3 regions of the Micromonospora sp. DT231 genome follow, and region 2 is predicted to be linked to each of the others. Evidence: riboswitches for the same ligand, from Rfam matches in the RefSeq annotation. Region 2 holds a riboswitch; each other region holds the start of a gene.

Region 1 (3,927 bases), on a different contig from region 2:
CCGAGCGGCCGGGACACCGCGATTTCATGAAAAGCGAGTCGATCATGCGGGGCGACGCTCCCAGGCCGGCGCGCGGGGGCGCCCCCAGGCCGGCGCGGGGCGGCGCGGGGCGGCGCGGGGGCGGCGCGGGGGCGGCGCGGGGGCGGCGCGGGGGCAGCGCGGGGGCGGCGCGGGGGCAGCGCGGGGGCAGCGCGGGGGCAGCGCGGGGGCAGCGCGGGGGCAGCGCGGGGGCAGCGCGGGGGCAGCGCCGGGCGTACGGCCGAATGCCGGCTCCCTTACGACGGAGCCGGCACCGACTGTCTCTGGGCCGTGGTGGTCAGGCGGCTGTGCACTGGACGTCACGGCTGCGGCGGGTCGGGCGGGTCTGCGGCACGGCGAGCGGCGCGGCAGCCACCGCCGAGGGGGCCCGCGGGTCGAGCCAGACCCGGACGGCCGGCCGGGCCGGGGCGAGGCCCGGGATGCCCGCGATGTGCTGCTCGCGGCGAGTCAACATCGCCACGTCGACGGTGAACTCGAACAGTTGCCAGTCGACCTGTGGCTCCGCGCGGGCGCCCTGCGCCAACCGGGCGATGCGCACCGGATCGGTCACCGGGCGGGCACGCCCCGCCACGTACGCCTCGTCGTCGCTCTCCTCCGGGGGGAACGAGTGCAGCGCGTAGCGGCCGTCGCGTTCGAGGTCACGGCGCTTCGGGGAGTCGATGATGAAGCAGAACAGACCCTCGTCGGTGATGACCGGGGAGACCGGATGGACCCGGGGCCCGCCGTCGGCACGGACCGTGGCCAGGTAGCCGAAGCCCGGCCCGTACTGCTGGAGGAGAACGCGGATCCCGTCGGCGAGTCGGGGCTCGTCGGCGGCGAATTCGGACCAGGAAGCCATGCGAGCATTCTATCGAACAAATGTACGAGTAGCGACCTCGACGCGCTGGTCACCGGCACCGAATCCGGTGGGTTTTCGGGCCGCCGCTATGGTGGTCCGATGCTGCTCTCCGACCGCGACCTGGTCTCCGAGATCAAGGCCGGCACGCTGGGCCTGGAGCCGTTCGAGCCCACCCTGGTCCAACCCTCAAGCATCGACGTGCGGCTGGACCGGCTGTTCCGGGTCTTCAACAACCACCTTTACACACACATCGACCCGGCGATGCAGCAGGACGACCTGACGTCGGCGGTCGAGGTGCCCGACGGGGAGCCGTTCGTGCTGCACCCCGGGGAGTTCGTGCTCGCCTCGACGCTCGAGGTCATCTCGCTCGGTGACCAACTCGCCGGCCGGCTGGAGGGCAAGAGTTCACTGGGGCGGCTCGGGCTGCTCACGCACTCCACCGCCGGCTTCATCGACCCCGGCTTCTCCGGGCACGTCACGCTCGAACTCTCGAACGTGGCGAACCTGCCCATCACCCTCTGGCCGGGCATGAAGATCGGGCAGCTCTGCATCTTCCGGCTCTCCTCGCCAGCCGAGCACCCGTACGGCTCGGCGGTCTACGGCTCGCGATACCAGGGGCAGCGGGGGCCGACGCCGAGCCGCGCCTGGCAGCACTGGCGCACCTGGCCCACCCGCTGAACCGCTGACGACGAGGGCCCGCCGCGACGAATCGCGACGGGCCCTTCGATCAGCACGATCGATCAGCCTGGACGGCCGTAGCTGTGGACCTGACCGTCGTCGGCCCTCTTCATCTTGACCGGTTCGCCGGCCTGCGAGGCGTGCACCACCCAGCCGCCACCGACGTACATCCCGACGTGGTGGATGTCGCTGTAGTAGAAGACCAGGTCGCCAGGTCGCAGGTCGGCCTTGCTGACGTTCTTGGTGACGCGGCTCTGGGCTGCGGCGTTGTGCGGCAGTGACACCCCGGCCTTCGCCCAGGCGGCGAGCATGAGTCCGGAGCAGTCGTACGAGTTCGGACCCTCGGCACCCCAGACGTAGGGCTTGCCGATCTGCGCGCAGGCGAACTTGACCGCGGTGCCGGCGGCGCCACCGGGATAGCTGCCGGGGCAGGGCGCGGGGCGCAACGGACCGCCGCCACCGCTGCCGTACACCTTGAGGCGCAGCTTCTGCAGCTTGTCGATCTCCTCGTTGATCTGCTTCTTCTTCGCCGCCAGCTGGGCCTCGGTACGGGTCAGCTGGGCCACCATCTCGTCGAGCGGCGCCTTCTGCCCGGCCAACTCGTCGCGCAGGTCGGCCACCTCGCGGACGTCCTGCTGCTGGTTGTGCGCGAAGCGGTCGAGCAGTTCGAGCTGACCGACCACCTCACTGGGTGACCGGCTGCCCAGCACCGCGTTGACGGTCAGCACGTTCTCACCCTTGTACGCGCGCACGGCCAGGGCACTGACCTTGTCCATCGCGGCGTCGACCTGGCGCTCCAGCGGGGCGATCCGGGCGGCCAGCGCCTGGGCCTGCTTGCGCTTGGCGGCGAGGTCGGTCCGGGTGGCGTTGTGCTGTTCGATGATCGGTTCGAGTTTGTTCCAGTCGGCGTCGATCTGGCGCTCGATCTCGGCGACGGACGGGTCGGCGTGGGCCGCCGTAGCGCTGCCGGTCAGGACGACGGCGACGCCGGCCAGTGCGGCGAGCGCGGTGGTGAAGCGGGACCAGCGTGGGCGCGGCGCAATCGACATCGGGCCGGCTGTTGCCGACCGCTCGGACGACGGCCGCGGGGCATGGAGTGCCACCGGGGTTCCGTACTCCTTCTTCCTGACCGCCTACCGGGTTAGCTGACGGGTTCGGGCGGGAAGTCGGCGCCCTACCGCAGTGGCTGCGGATTCACCCCGGGGGACATGGGTCCCCGGTTCGTTCGGAAACGACTCGGCGGTGTCGGTCCGTTACCGCCCGGGCTGGACGGAGCTGCTATCGGGCCGACGAATGACCAGAGTAGAGACGCTTGTTACCGCTCCGCAACCCGTGCGGCCGTGACACTCCGTACCGATCGGAGAGGATCACCGACCCGTACGTGAAGATTTATTTCCTGGCAGGTCGACACATGGAAAGGTATTGACGCGGACTCCCGGCCGGCGCGAGGGTGGCGTCATCCACACCCGCGAAATCTAGGGGGTTCGATGCACCATCCAACCCTGCTGCCCGGCCGGCGTGCGCTGCTCGCCGTCGCCGTGCTCGCCGCCGCGACCGCGGTCGGAGCACCCGCCCACGCCGCCGCACCCACCGTCGACCGCCAGCAGCGGTACGCCGCCGCGGCCGCCGAGTACGGCGTACCGACCGACGTGCTGCTCGGCGTCTCCTACCTGGAGTCCCGCTGGGACAGCAACGCCGGCACACCCAGCACCAGCGGCGGCTACGGCCCCATGCACCTGACCGACGCCCGACACGTGACCGCTCTGCCCGTGCGTGGTCACCACGACACCGGCGCCGAGGACCCGCGCGGCGACGACTCCCGTACCGCGCTGGCACCCGTACCCCGGACGGCCCAGGACCCGGCGCCACCCGCCGCCGCGTCGCAGACCGTGGATGCCGCCGCCGCGCTGACCGGCGCGACTCCCGACGCGCTGCGCACCGACGCCGACGTCAACATCCGGGGCGGGGCCGCACTCCTGGCCTCGTACCAGCGGGAGTTGGGCGCCCCGGTCGGTGCCGGCACCGACCCGGCCACCTGGTACGGCGCGGTGGCCCGCTACGCCGGCGCGGACAGCGCGGACGCCGCGGCGGCCTTCGCCGACGAGGTCTTCACCACCATCGGCGCCGGCGCGTCGCGGGTGACCGACGTCGGCGAGCGGATCACGCTGCCGGCCCGCGCGATCCGCCCGCAGCGCTCCTGGCTGGACCGGCTGGGTCTGCGCCGGCTCGACCGCCCGGACGGCCTGGAATGCCCCCGCACCATCTCCTGCGAGTGGATCCCGGCGCCCTACGCGGCGTTCGGCGACGGTGACTACGGCAACCACGACCTGTCCGACCGTCCCGACCGGCAGAAGATCGAGTACATCGTCATC
Region 2 (3,927 bases):
GCGACGGGGCGTCGGCCCCACGGCTTGTACGTGGACAGCACCGTCGCGATGATCATCAGGCTCGTCGACACCGCGGGTGCGATCACCAGGTCGACGCGGTCCCGGGCGGGGAGGGCGGCGCCAACCGCACCGGCGTGCCGCAGATTCGGCGTGAGCAGGAACAGCACCAGCCCGACCATCACCGTCGTGAGCACGAGCTTGGCCAGCACCCAGCGGTAGCGCCACAGGCCCCACGGGGTGAGCAGCGCGCTGGCGAGCCCGATCAGCCAGACCACAACGCTCAGCGGCGCGAACAGCACCGTGCCGACCAACGCCGTGACCGGGTAGACCACCGCCGGGTCGGCGCCACGCTGCACGGCGATGCCGAGGGTGAGGAGCACCAGGTCGGCGCCGAGCCAGCCGAGCGAGGTGACCAGGTGCAGGGTGAGGAGCCCCTTGCGGGCGGTGGGAGAAATCCGACGCATACCGCGATGCTGCCCGCCGAGCCGCGCCGGGTCGTCCGACCGCCGACGACATCAGCGGTACGCCCGGCAACGTAGCCCGCCTGCGGCAGGCCGCCCGGCAACCGCCCGCCCGGCGACGTAGCCCGCCTGGCGACAGCCCGCCTGGCGACAGCCCGCCTGGCGACAGCCCGCCCGGCGACAGCCCACCCGGGCGACGACGTCACCCGACGCCACGATCAACACGACATCGCCGACTCCGGGGTAACCCGTGGTCCGGATACCCCGGAGTCGGCGATCGCGCGTGGATCAACCCCGGCTCGGGCCGGGCCACCCGTCGGGTGGGTCAGTAGACCGACAGGTGCACGTGGTTGGTGTGGTCGGTGGAGGGGGTGCCACCCGCGCCGCTGTACGACTTCCACCCGCTGCTGGGCAGCCAGATCTGCCGGTACCAGATCACGTACAGCACGGCGAGCTGGTCGGCGTTGCGGATGAAGTACGCGGCCAGGTTGTTGCCGTACGTCTTGTCGCCGCCGGTGGCGTTGCCGCCGAAGCCGCTCGCCTGCGCGGCGAAGTCGCAGGCCCGGCCCTTGGGGTGTTCACCGGAGCCGCTGGGGCGGTGACAGGAGACGTACCTGGTGAAGCCCGCGGCCTTGGCCTGGTTGAGCGCGTGCAGGGTGCGCGGGGTGATGCAGCCGCTGGCGGGCGTGGGGTCGTTGACGCTGCACGACTCGGATGGCCACGAGCCGTCGGAGTTGCGCGGCGCCGCCTTCGCGTTGGCGCTGGAGGTGCCCCGGTTGGAGCCGGTGTCGGCGGTGGTCTTCGGCTTGGGGGTGTTGGCCACGGTCAGGGCCCGTTCGGCCTGGTCCTTGCGCTTGGCCATCACCGTGACCTGCTTGCGTTGTTCGACGATCTCGCCGTTCAGGGCGGCCCGGGTGCGACTGGCCTGGTCCTTGGTGGCGAGCAGGTCGCGCAGCACCCGGTCCTCGTTGGCGGCCACCGCGTCCAGCGCGGCGGCCCGGTCCATGAAGCCCTCCGGGCTGCTGCTGTTGAGCAGGGCCGACACCACGCCGAGCCGTCCGGTGCGGTACGCCACGCCGGCGATCTGGCCGACCTTGCCGTCGCGCTGGGCAAGCTCGACCTCGATCTCCTTCAGCTGCGTGGCGAGCTGCTGCTGCCGTTTGACGGAGGTGTCCAGAGCGCGTTTCGCGTCCAGGTAGCCCTTGCTGGCGGCCTCGAGTTGGGCGCGTAGCGAGGGGGTGCCGCCCTCCTCGTCGGAGTCGGGTGCGGCGGCGGCCCGCAGGCCGGTCGGGGGAGCGGCCGAGGCGGTGCCGGCCGGGAGCGCGACGCCGAGGGCGATCATCGCGACGATCAGGGCCGCCAGTCGGGCGGCGGGTGGTCGTGCTGGTGCCACTGCGCATGTCCTTCCGTCAGCCGCCGACCGGGTTAGCTGACGGGTTCGGGACGGAAGATCCCTACCGCTGACGCGGATGCACCCCAGGAACGTGGTTCCCCGGTTCGCCCGGTTGGGCGATTAGGCGGCGACCGCCACCGGCGCCTGGAGGGCGCCGCCTGGTGGAGGCCGGGACCGAGCCTACCGGTGCCGGTGGGGCTGCTGCAGCCGATGTGACAGACGGTGCGTGCGTCGTCACGAGAATGCTGTCACCACTCGATCGAGCCGCAGGCGCCGGGGGCGGCGCCGGGCTCGATCTGCAACGTCGCGTGCTCGATCCGGAAGTCGTCGTGCAGGGCGGTACGCGCCGCGGTGAGCACCGTGCCGACCTCGGCGCCGGGTGCCATGGTCAGGTGCGCCGAGGCCACCTCCATGCCCGAGGTGAGCGTCCAGACGTGCAGGTCGTGCACCTCGACCACCCCGGGGACCGCGGCCAACCGGTCGTGCACGGCGGTCACCTGGAGGTGTTCCGGGGCGGCCTGCACAAGGATCCGGACGGCGGCGCGGGCCAGCCGCCAGGTGCGCGGCAGGATGAACGCGCCGATGGCGACCGCGACGAGTGGGTCGGCCCACCACCAGTCGGTGACAGTGATGAGCAGCGCCGCGCCGATCACGCCGAGTGAGCCGAGCAGGTCGCCGAGCACCTCCAGGTAGGCCCCCTGCAGGTTGATGCTCTCCCGGGCTCCGGCGCGGAGCAGGGCGAAGGCGGCGACGTTCGCGAGTAGGCCGAGCACGGCCACCGCGAGCATCGGGCCGGCGATGACCTGGTGCGGGTCGCCGAAGCGGCGGATCGCCTCGATCACCACGTAGATCGCGACGCCGGAGAGCAGGACGGCGTTGGCGAGCGCGGCGAGCACCTCGAGTCGGTAGAGCCCGAAGGTGCGCTGCGGGTCGGTGGTGGCCCGCCGGGTCGCGGTGATCGCGGCGAGCGCCATCCCGATGCCGAGCACGTCGGTGAACATGTGCCCGGCGTCGGAGAGCAGGGCGAGTGAGCCGGTGCGCAGGGCGGCCACCGCCTCGACCACCATCAGGGTGGCGAGCAGCCCGAACGCCGCCCAGAGCCGGCCCCTGTGCTGGTGTGCGGCATTGGCGACCGACCCATGGTGGTGGTCATGACCTGCGCCCACGAGATCCACCTTCCGCCGCCGGTTGGGGCCGGGTCAAATGTATGCTCACATCGCTATGTATGCAAGTGTGGCGTAGGCCGCTGGTCCGCGGGCGATGCCCCGGATCAGCCGGTCGGATCGATCGTGGTGAGTCGTTGCGTGGCCCGGGAGAGCGCCACGTAGAGAGTGCGTACCCCGGCACCCGGATCCGCCCGGATCTCGCTCGGGGCGACAAGCACGACACCGTCGTACTCCATGCCCTTGGCCTCCAGGCTGGTCACCACCTGGAGGCGCGGCGCGCCGAGCGCGTCGAGCCAGCCGGCGACCTCGTCGCGGCGGGGGACCGGCGTGATCACGCCGACCGTGCCCTCCACCTCGGCCAGGAGTCCGGCGGCCGCCTTCACGACGGCGGTCTCCAACCCGGTCGCGGGCACCACCAGCTCGACCGGATCGACCCCGGTGGAGCGTACGGCGGTCGGCAGCGGCAGGTCGGGGTAGAGCCGGCGGATCTCCGCCGCCGCCACCGCGAAGATCTCCGACGAGTTGCGGTAGTTGGTGGTGAGGGTGAAGTCGTGTCGCTTACGCCGGCCCAGCGCCTGGTCCCGGGCCTGGTTCAGCTCCTCCGGATCACCCGTCCACGCGGTCTGCGCGGGGTCACCCACCACCGTCCAGGAGGCCAGGCGGCCTCGCCGTCCGACCATCCGCCACTGCATCGGCGAGACGTCCTGTGCCTCGTCGACCACCACGTGCGCGTACTCCCGGTAGTCCTCCGGCCGCTCCCGGGCCGCCGCCCGAGCCGCCCGCTGCCGGTCGCTGGCGGTGCTCAGCTCGCGGACGCCGCCAGCGAGTTGGAACGGGTCGCGACGGGCCTTGGCCGGCTGCGCCGGCTTGCCGAGCAGGGCGTCCAACTCGTCCAGCAGCGCGATGT
Region 3 (3,927 bases), on a different contig from region 2:
GCGCGGCCCGTTCGGTCACCCCGACCTCGGCCGCGACGTCGCGGAGCCGGGCGGTGGGGTCGCGGGCGATGGCCAGCAGCACGTGCCCGTGGTTGGTGAGGAACGTCCAGTTCCGCCCGCCGCCGGTGTCACCCGTCGCAGTGCTCGCCATCGTGTGACCGCCTCTCCGGACGTCCGTCCTGCCCTCGGGAGTCTCGCCCGCCGTGCGCTCGGTGCGCCACCCAGGGGTCGGACCCGACGTCAACGTATGAAATCTAAATCACGCATACCTTGACGCGTCTTGGGGTGCGTGTGACCGTGGAGCCCGGGCCAGCGCCGCCGCCGGCCCGGCTGAAAAGCCCTCTGACCAGGTCAGACGCGTGAAGACGAGGTGCGGGGATGAGTCGTCCTGGAACTCCCGGCGGGCAGCCGGGTCCGCAGCGGACCGCCGACCGGGCGTCCGCGCCCAGTGAGCCGGCCCGGGCGTACGCCGAGCTGACCGCCGGAAACCGGCGCTTCGTCAGCGGCGCCCCACGCCACCCCAACCAGGACGCCGGGCACCGGGCCGCCGTGGCCGACGGACAGCACCCGTTCGCGGTGATCGTCGGCTGCTCCGACTCCCGTCTGGCCGCCGAGATCATCTTTGACCGGGGGCTCGGTGACCTGTTCGTGGTCCGCACGGCCGGGCACACCGCCGGTCCGGAGGTGCTCGGCAGCGTGGAGTACGCGGTGACGGTCCTCGGCACCCCGCTCGTGGTGGTGCTCGGCCACGACTCGTGCGGGGCGGTGCAGGCGGCGCGGGAGTCCTCCGCGACGGGCACCCAACCTCCCGGGCACCTGGGCGCGGTGGTCGATGCCGTGCTGCCCAGTCTGCGCAGGGCCGAGGCCGAGGGTGTGCACGACATCGACGGCATCGTCGACATCCACATCGCGCAGACCGTCGAGACGCTGCTCCGGCAGTCGCCCGTGCTGGCCGACGAGGTGGCGCAGGGGCGGTGCGCGGTGGTGGGCGTGTCGTACCGCCTCGCCGCCGGAGTCGTACGCCCGGTGGCGGCCGTCCCGGCCGGCTTCGCGTCGCTCGACGTGCCGACCGGGTCGGCCGACCCGGCCACGGCCGCCTAGGGGCTGACACGTCGAGGGCCGCCCCGCGTGGTGCGGAGCGGCCCTCGACGAAGGATCCGGTGGGTCAGAGCAGCGACATGTGCACGTGGTCGGTGTGGTTCGACGGCCCGCTGTACGACTTCCAGCCGCTCGCCGGGAACCAGATCTGCCGGTTCCAGATCACGTAGTAGATGCCGAGCCGGTCGGCGTTACGGATGAGGAAGGCGGCGACGTTGTTGCCGTACATCCGGGTGTCGTTGTTGTGCCACGGGGCGAAGCCGCTCTTCTGCAGCGACCAGTCGCAGGCGCGGCCCTTCGGGTGCTCCCACGGCCCGCCGGAGCGGTAGCAGCCGACGAACCGGTTGAAGCCGGCCGCCTTGACCTCCTTGTACGCGTGCAGCGTGCGTGGCGTGATGCAGCCGGACGTGGTCGGGTCGTTCTCGCTGCAGGACTGTGCCTTCCAGTCACCGTCGGCGGTGCGGCCCGGCCCGATCTTGGCGACCTTCGAGGTGGCGTCCACCAGGCCGCCGGTGAAGCCCTTGCCGCCGACCAGGGAGAGCGCCTTGTCGGCCTCGGTCTTCCGCTTGGCCATCACGGCGGTCTGCTTCTGTTGCTCGCGGACCTCGGTGTCGAGGAGCAGCTTGGCCTGCTCGGCGCGGGACTTCACCGCGTTGACCTCGGCGAGCTTGTTCTCGTTCACCATGTTGATCTCGTCGAGCATCGCGGCACGTTGGACGAACGTGTCCGGAGCGTCGCTTTCGAGCAGCATCGCCAGCGCGCCGATCCGACCGGTCCGGTACGACTGGGCGGCGATCTCCCCGACCTGTGGCGCCAGCGCGTCCAGGTCGGCCTTGGCCCGGTCCACCTCAAGCGCCAACTCGAGCTGCCGCTTCTTGGACTTGTCCAGTCTGGACTTGGCGGCGGAGTAGTCGCGGTTGGCCTGCTCGATGACGTCGTTGAGCAGCTGGGGCTCGCCGTCCTCCTCGTGCCCGGACGGCGTGGGGGTCGTCGGGGCGGCGTGGGCCGGGAGGGGCCCGGCGAGCACGGTCAGTGCGGCGATCACGGCCACCACGGGTGTCATCCAGCGGCGTAGGGGTGCCGTCACAATGTTCCCTTCCGTCGACCGCCGACCGGGTTAGCTGACGGGTTCGGGGCGGAAGTGGCCCCTACCGCTGACGCGGATTCACCCCACACACCTGGGTCCCCGGCTCGCCGGTTGGCGATTGGGCGGTGGCACCGCAGGCGCCGCTTCGCGCCTTCATCGGTAACCGGCAGCGAGGTTACCCGAGAGTCGACTGGGTGAGCTACGCCTGGATGCCGACCAAAAGTGTCATTTCGCCATAGCGGTGGGTAACCAGTGACGCGGTTCTCAGGTGGGGGACCCGATCTGGTCACGCTGAGGAGTGTCACCATGCCGTATCCGTGCTCCTGTTCGACTCCGGCCACCCGTCGGTGGCGGTGGATGGGCGCCGGGTCCGCGTCTGGTCCGGCTCGTCGGGTTGCCGCGATCGCGGCGCGTTGAGGGCGGCCAGCGCCTCCGCCCGGTCGTCCGCCCGGGGGCGCGACCGGGTGGCATCGACGGGCGGCGTGGTGTCGGCGCGCCCGGCCGCGGTCACGATCGCGGCCAGTCCGGTGGTCAGCGGCACGGCGGCGATCAGCCCGAGTGTCGCGACCGCGCTGCGGACGATCTCCTGCGCGAGGAACTCGCTGGTGAGGAGCTGCCCGATCGGCCGCGCGTCGGCGGTGAGCAGGAGCAGCAGGGGCAGCGACGCGCCCGCGTACGCCAGCACGATCGTGTTGACGGTGGAGGCGATGTGCGCCCGGCCGACACGTGTCGCCGCACGGTAGAGCTGCCTGCGGGTCAGCCCGGGATTGGCGTTCGCCAGCTCGGTGACGGTGGCCGCCTGGGTGACCGTCACGTCGTCGAGCACCCCGAGCGACCCGATGATGATCCCGGCGAGCAGCAGGCCGTGCAGGTCCACGTCACCCTGGAACATCGACAGAGTCGTCGCGTCCTCGCTGCCGAAGCCGGTGAGGTGCGTTGCCCCGGTGGCGATGGTGGCGAGCGCGCCGGTCAGCACCAGGCTGCCCAGGGTGCCGAGCACCGCGACCGAGGTCTGCGCGGTGACGCCGTGGGTCAGATAGAGCACCACGAACATGATCAGGGCGGCGCCGACCACCGCCACCAGGAGAGGTGACCGGCCGGCGCCGATGCCCGGCAGCACGAAGGTGAGCAGGATGGCGAAGCTGGCCGCCAACCCGGCGAGCGCGGCCAGCCCCCGCCACCGGCCGAACGCGACGATCGCGGCGGCGAAGACCACCGCCAACCACACAAGTGGGGTGCCGCGCTGGTGCTCGGCGATGTTCCAGTTACTGAGCGTGGGATCGGTCGGGTCGGTCAACTCGACAAGGACGACCTCGTCGCCGACGTCGACCCGTGGCGCGCCCGGGCCGTCGGGCACCGGTGTGCTCACCTGTTGGCCGGCGGCCGGTCCGTCGTCCACCCGGACGTCGACGGTGCCGCACGGCCCGTTGCCGACCCTGGGTGTGCCCTCCGGGCTCGACGGCAGCGGCGGGCACGGTTCGGTCACCACCCTTGTCACCGTGCCGGCGTAGCGCGGCACGTCCGCTCCGCCGTCGGTCCGCGGTGCTCCTCCGCGCGGCCAGAGCAGCGCCGCGGCGACCACTGTGGCGACGAAGAGGGGCACCACGGTCATGACGAGGATCCGTCGCACCCGGGGTGGGGCGGACGGAGCGGGGCGGGCGTGGTCGGAACCCAAGTCGAGACTCCCAACGATCCGGTGCGGGATACGTGCCGGCGGGCCGCGCGGTTCAGTGTCGTCACCG

The links. A riboswitch is a leader RNA that binds a small molecule or an ion and turns the genes downstream of it on or off. The one in region 2 is predicted to bind cyclic di-AMP.
Region 1: it holds a riboswitch for cyclic di-AMP, as region 2 does, so the genes downstream of both, ACPXBU_RS06230 (NlpC/P60 family protein) here and ACPXBU_RS31140 (coiled-coil domain-containing protein) in region 2, are expected to answer to the same signal.
Region 3: it holds a riboswitch for cyclic di-AMP, as region 2 does, so the genes downstream of both, ACPXBU_RS33685 (coiled-coil domain-containing protein) here and ACPXBU_RS31140 (coiled-coil domain-containing protein) in region 2, are expected to answer to the same signal.

What each region holds. Positions count from the first base shown of each region.
Region 1 covers NZ_JBNCNO010000002.1:308,334-312,260, reverse strand. Annotated here, with positions in the region: gene ACPXBU_RS06240 (pyridoxamine 5'-phosphate oxidase family protein) at 317-877, opposite strand; gene dcd (dCTP deaminase) at 977-1,555, shown strand; gene ACPXBU_RS06230 (NlpC/P60 family protein) at 1,618-2,604, opposite strand; cyclic di-AMP (ydaO/yuaA leader) riboswitch at 2,672-2,807, opposite strand; gene ACPXBU_RS06225 (N-acetylmuramoyl-L-alanine amidase) at 3,043-3,927, shown strand, end outside.
Region 2 covers NZ_JBNCNO010000017.1:80,560-84,486, forward strand. Annotated here, with positions in the region: gene ACPXBU_RS31135 (hypothetical protein) at 1-464, opposite strand, end outside; gene ACPXBU_RS31140 (coiled-coil domain-containing protein) at 787-1,854, opposite strand; cyclic di-AMP (ydaO/yuaA leader) riboswitch at 1,860-1,991, opposite strand; gene ACPXBU_RS31145 (cation diffusion facilitator family transporter) at 2,103-3,020, opposite strand; gene ACPXBU_RS31150 (HelD family protein) at 3,125-3,927, opposite strand, start outside.
Region 3 covers NZ_JBNCNO010000021.1:48,653-52,579, forward strand. Annotated here, with positions in the region: gene ACPXBU_RS33675 (helix-turn-helix transcriptional regulator) at 1-151, opposite strand, end outside; gene ACPXBU_RS33680 (carbonic anhydrase) at 379-1,101, shown strand; gene ACPXBU_RS33685 (coiled-coil domain-containing protein) at 1,166-2,185, opposite strand; cyclic di-AMP (ydaO/yuaA leader) riboswitch at 2,190-2,320, opposite strand; gene ACPXBU_RS33690 (YibE/F family protein) at 2,487-3,860, opposite strand.